2 regions of the Viridibacillus sp. FSL H8-0110 genome follow, and region 2 is predicted to be linked to the other one. Evidence: riboswitches for the same ligand, from Rfam matches in the RefSeq annotation. Region 2 holds a riboswitch; the other holds the start of a gene.
The links. A riboswitch is a leader RNA that binds a small molecule or an ion and turns the genes downstream of it on or off. The one in region 2 is predicted to bind thiamine pyrophosphate.

Region 1 (3,219 bases), 3.5 Mb from region 2:
ATAACCTCCTACAATAAAAAAACGCTGATAACTCCCAGTCATCAGCGATTTACTCTATCTATTAAGTTTAAAATAACGCTTCAAACGTGAGTTCACCAAACACGATAATAGCAATAGTTTATTGTTTAGAATCCTTTACACTAGCATGTGTTATAACGCTACCTATTTCTGTGACTACTAATTTATCGCTAAAAAAATCACATCTAATGCCATTATTTCGTTTTATCAGGCGCAACGAGAGCATATCTTTCCCAGCGACGACTTTTCCATCTAAAGAAAACGAGAATAGCTCGGAACCATTCATCCGCTGCAATTGCCAACCATACACCTATTAAACCCATATCTAATTGGAATACAAGTAAATAACCAAGTGGTAAGCTCATGCAAACCATTGAGAAAAATCCGATGACTAATGGATATTTAGCATCACCTGAAGCACGCAATGAATTGATAATCGTAATATTAAATGTACGTCCTGTTTCTAATAAAATACTACACACTAACACTGCCGCACCAATTTTTATAACTTCTGGATTATCAGTAAAGAGACGCATTAGCGGATAGCGGAAAATAACCACCACTGTGACCATCACTAAAGTAAATATAATCGCCCATTTCAGACTAACCCACAATTGTTTATACGCTACATCCTTTTCATTGGCACCAACGTATCGGCCAACCATAATCGCAGTTCCTGTTCCAATCGCTATGGCAAATAAATAGGTGAACATTGAAATATTATAAGCGTATTGCCGAGCTGCTAGTGATTCTGCACCTAAATACGTCACGTAGTATAAAAAGACAATTTGACAACCTTGGTACATCACTTGCTCAAATGCAGATGGAAGTCCAATTTGCAAAATCTTACCAATATATTCTTTTGATAATGACACGTAGTATTGAAATTTAATACGTACCTCTAGTGCTTGGTACAATAGCCAGAAGAATACTAGTAGAGCCAAAACACGACTGACGACTGATGAAATTGCCGCACCTTGCACCCCTAGTTCAGGGAAGCCAAATTTACCGAAGATCAAAACATAGTTCCCTATTACATGAAAAATATTCATTCCAAGTGATACATACATAGTCTGTTTCGTCCAACCATGCACACGAATGATCGCTGCTAACGAGTTGATGATTGCTTGTAGGAAAATAGCTCCCCCAACAATGAATAAATATTTACTAGCATACTCAAGTACATCACCTTGTAAATTCATTGCAATCATAATATTTTTCGAGAAAATCACGAAAGCGACGCTCATTATTAAACCAATAACTAAATTCAAGGAAACGGCTAGTGCTGAAATTTTGGCTGCTTCCAAATAACGCTTAGACCCTAAATATTGAGCAACAACAATCGATGCCCCGTTTCCTATTACTTCTAAAACTAAAATTGCTATATGAATATATTGATTGGCTGCTCCTACTCCTGATACTGCATCATCAGACAATGCGCTCAGCATAAATGTATCAGCAAGCCCCATCAACATAAATAAAAATACTTCTAAAAAAATCGGCCAAGTTAAATGAAATAAATTTAATTTCACTTCAGGCCCTTTCACTGTTGCCGTTGTGCCCATCTAAACACCTTGCTTCCCACTATAAAATTCAGATAATTTGTATCTTAACATAGAAATCAGCTCATATCTATGGCTTAATGCCATTTATTACAATCTATTTACTTTGCTTAATTACACCTTGCTAATTCCATTATTTATGTTATATTGATGTTGAAAACTAAATAGCTTTTTAACCACTAGGGGAGTCATATAATTGGCTGAGACGCAGAGTGTTGCGGACCCTTGGAACCTGATCTGGCTCATACCAGCGGAGGGAAGTGGCGCTATCAGTCTATTTTGTTTTATTGAAAATGATTGCTCGCCGCCTACTGACACAGATCAGGGGCGGCTTTTTGTTTTCAAAAACAAATGAATTTGGGGTGCATAAAGATGACATTTTGTGAAGAAGTAAGACAAGAGTGTAATGATTTATGGGAAGGTAGCTTTCAACATCCGTTTGTAAAATCATTAGCAGCAGGTACTTTACCACTCGACATTTTCCAATATTACGTACAACAAGATGCTTATTATTTAACCCACTTTGCAAAGGTGCAAGCACTAGGAGCAGTAAAGGCAAATGATTTACATACTACACAACGTTTTGCCAAACATGCTGAATCAACATGTATTGCTGAATTGTCACTTCATGAGCAATTTTTTACTATGTTAGAAATTACAGATGAAGAGCTTGCTGCATTTGAGCCCGCACCGACAGCATATGAATATGTATCTCATATGTATCGCGCTACAAACAATGGTGATTTAGCTGATACTCTCGCTGCAATACTTCCTTGCTACTGGCTTTACTATGAAATTGGCGAACGCCTAAAAGATTCAAAACCTAATCACCCTATTTATGATAAATGGATTCAAACATATGGCTCTGAGTGGTTCGGAGAATTAGTAGAAGAACAAATTAATCGCATGAATGACCTTGCCAAAGACTTACCCCCTGCACGTATTCAACAACTAAAAGAACATTTCCGTAAAAGTAGTTATTATGAATGGCATTTCTGGGAAATGGCTTGGACGAAACAACAATGGACAATTGGACATTACGAAAAGGAGCTGACTAAATAATGGGTCAACAACCTTTTCTTGAAAAGTTACGTGTCGAAAAACCGCTAGTCCATAATATTGCCAATATCGTTGTTTCCAATTTCCAAGCTAATGGTCTCCTCGCACTAGGTGCTTCTCCTATGATGGCGGAGGGAATCGAGGAAGTAGCTGAAATGGCTGCTCTTGCAGACTGTACAGTTCTTAACATCGGTACACTTGATCAAGGAACTGTTTTATCCATCATTGAGGCAGGTAAAAGTGCCAATAAAAAAGGTATTCCTGTTGTTCTTGACCCAGTTGGCGTAGGTGCTAGTGTGTTTCGTAAGAAATCCGTGACAACCATTTTAAAGGAAGTTCAAGTTACGGCTATCCGCTGTAATGTAGGTGAACTTGCTACACTCGGTAATATCGAATGGCAATCAAGGGGAGCTGATGCTGGTGAAGGTCAAATAGATGTACAACTAACTGCTAAACAAGTTGCTAAACGGCTTAACTGTATTGTTGCAGTCACTGGGTTTGAGGATACCGTAACCGATGGCCAAACGACAATTCAAATTGATGGTGGGCATGACTTAATGCCACTAATTACAGGCTCCGG
Region 2 (3,219 bases):
CGTCATCGTTAAAAAAAGAGGTGATGTCACAGGAGATGGCTTAATTGATACAATTCTTCTAACTGGTGAGAAAACCGAAGGAAGTCCGTATTTAAAGAACATTACTTTAGTTGTTTTTAATGAAAGAACGAATTTTTATGAACAAATCCCGTTAAAAGAAAATGCAGGTTATAACCCCACTATATCGCTTGGGGATTACACAGGAAATCATGTAGATGACATTTTAGTTGTCATTGATTCAGGGGGTAGTGGCGGCATTATATTCGCATATATATTTACATATGTGAATGGGGAAATGCGCCAAGTATTTGACTCAGAAGCATACAATGAACTTTCAAAATATGAAGTTAATTATCTCGATAATTACAAAGCAAGTGTAACTAGCTCCTATCCAGCGAAAAAATATATCTTAGATCTAACATATAAAGGAAAAGTATACTTATCTGAAATTTATAATACAGACGGTACACTTAAAGAACCGATACAAGGGTGGGTCGATCCAATTAGCGGATTCTATCCTATAGATTACGCAAGGGACGGCAACTATGAATTTTTGGCGTACCAAAAAATCGCAGGTAGATACCATGCAGATGGTTTGGGTTATGTAGAAACAATATTAAAATGGAATGGACATGGATTCGTTCCAGATCGCCAAACTGTTTCGATTTTCGGTGCAGATTTGCCAACGAAATAATCTATTAATAAAATTGTAGTTAGCAATTAGAGAGTACTTAGGACGTGAATATTCTGCTAAATAACAAACACTGGAGTTAGCGCAACAAACACCAGAGTTAGTGCAACAAACATCAGAGTTAGCGCAATAAACGCCCAAGACAGAGCAACAAACCACCAACTACACACAACAATCCCAAGAGAAACCACCAAATTCCAAAACCCAAAAACAATCGTTTCCAAATAAATATTGGAATCTTTTGTTTTTTTGATATAATAGATGAGAAAAGTTCATATGTGCAAGAATGTGGGGGGGCTGGTGTTGCCAGCTGAGAATGTATCCGATAGATGCTGACCCTTAGAACCTGATCTGGTTAACACCAGCGGAGGGAACATCAGCTAAAATCTCGAGTATCATTGAATTTTAGAGTGTATGTTAACGTCCGGAATAGTTCCGGGCGTTTTTCTTTTTGCATGGAACTTGTCAAAATAATATAGATGGAGGCAAGGGAAATGAAAAAATGTATGCTGCTCCTTGTAGCATTATTCGCTTTAGTAGGTTGCCAATCAAATGAGTCAAAAGGAAGTGACAACGACTCAAAAAACGAATTAACAAAAGTAACTGTCGTTTTAGATTGGACACCAAATACAAATCATTCTGGTTTGTATGTAGCAAAAGAAAAAGGTTTTTTTAAAGATCAAGGCTTGGATGTAGAAATCATTCAACCAGGTGAAACAGGAGCAGATCAACTAGTCGCTTCAGGAAAAGCCGAATTCGGTATTACAGCGCAAGAATCGATTACGCAAGCAAGAGTCCAAGGAGTTCCACTAGTCTCAATTGCAGCTATTATTCAACACAATACATCGGGCTTTGCTTCCCCAATAGATAAAAATATTAAATCACCAAAAGATTTCGAAGGTAAGACTTATGGTGGTTGGGGTTCTCCAATCGAAAAAGCTGTACTTGATTCTCTTATGAAAATCGAGAATGCAGATAGTAAGAAGCTAGACATTATCAACGCTGGAGATGCAGACTTCTTTACAATGGTCAAAAAAGATGTAGATTTTGCATGGATTTACTATGCATGGACAGGTGTCGAAGCGGAACTGCGTGGAGAAAAAATAAATATGCTCTATTTAACAGACTATAGTGACAAACTAGATTACTATACTCCAGTTCTTACAACTAACGAAAAAATGATCCAAAGTAATCCAGATACAGTGAAGGCATTTACTAAAGCAACTTCACAAGGATATGAATTCGCTATAAAAGATCCAGAAACTGCTGCAGATATTTTACTAAAAGCTGCCCCAGAATTAGATGCAGAGTTAGTTAAGAAAAGCCAACAATGGCTAGCTGACAAATATCAAGATGATGCAAGACAATGGGGAGAGCAGAAACTTGAAGTTTGGGAAAACTATGCAAATTGGATGAGTGAAAATAACGTATTAGAAGGTAAATTCGAACCTGAAAATGCGTTCACAAACGAATTTTTACCACAATAAGGAGGAGAAATAAATGGCTAATTCATTAATCAGTGTACAAATCATTCCAAAAACAAAAACATACGAGGATGTTATTCCTTTTGTAGATGCAGCTATCAAAATTATCGACGATGCTGGTGTGAACTATGAAGTGCATCCGCTTGAAACAACAATGGAAGGTGAACTTTCTGAACTGCTAGACATCATTCGTGTGATGAATGAAAAGATGATTGAACTAGGTAGCGTTAACGTCATCACTCAAGTGAAAATGCTTTACCAACCATCTGGTATCGAACTAGGTACATTAACGGAGAAATACAGATAATGAAATGGATACGTGAAAAAGGAGGAGCGATTTTTTTGCTCCTTTTCATTTTATGTAGTTGGGAATTGATTGTTCAATTAAAAGAAGTACCGGGTTGGTTATTACCTGCACCTACAGCTATTTTTTCAGAAGCGATTAAAGCAATTCCTACTTTTTCAACCGATATTTTATCAACAACTCAGTTAGCAATATTAGGACTTACAATTGGAAGCTTAGTTGGGTTTATCATAGCGGTCTCCCTACATATGATGCCGAAAGTTCAGAAACTTGTTTATCCGTTACTAATTCTATCGCAAAATATTCCAATCATTGTTTTAGCACCGCTGTTAATTATTTGGTTTGGCTTTGGATTATTACCAAAACTAATCATTATAAGTTTAGTCTGCTTTTTCCCAATCGTTGTAGCTGCATTAGATGGCTTTAAAAATACCGCTCCTGAGCTCAAGTACTATATGGAAATGGCGGGAGCATCGAAAAGCCAATTATTTTGGAAACTAGAATTGCCACATTCACTTCCATCCTTATTTTCGGGATTGAAAATCTCTGCGACTTATAGTGTCATGGGGGCAGTCATTTCGGAATGGCTAGGTGCAAAAAAAGGGATTGGCGTATACATGACATTATCTCAATCCTCGTTCCGTACAGATCGTGTGTTTGTAGCTATTTTCACCATCATGCTATTAAGTGTCATCGTATTTGGTTTGCTACGTGTGGTTGAAAGATTAGTAATTAAAGGC

Region 1: it holds a riboswitch for thiamine pyrophosphate, as region 2 does, so the genes downstream of both, tenA (thiaminase II) here and MHH98_RS18765 (ABC transporter substrate-binding protein) in region 2, are expected to answer to the same signal.

What each region holds. Positions count from the first base shown of each region.
Region 1 is NZ_JBBOPJ010000001.1:213,461-216,679, reverse strand. Features, by position in the region: gene MHH98_RS01160 (MATE family efflux transporter) at 213-1,583, opposite strand; TPP riboswitch at 1,752-1,856, shown strand; gene tenA (thiaminase II) at 1,953-2,642, shown strand; gene thiM (hydroxyethylthiazole kinase) at 2,642-3,219, shown strand, end outside.
Region 2 is NZ_JBBOPJ010000001.1:3,751,539-3,754,757, reverse strand. Features, by position in the region: gene MHH98_RS18770 (hypothetical protein) at 1-694, shown strand, start outside; TPP riboswitch at 972-1,081, shown strand; gene MHH98_RS18765 (ABC transporter substrate-binding protein) at 1,186-2,178, shown strand; gene MHH98_RS18760 (thiamine-binding protein) at 2,192-2,482, shown strand; gene MHH98_RS18755 (ABC transporter permease) at 2,482-3,219, shown strand, end outside.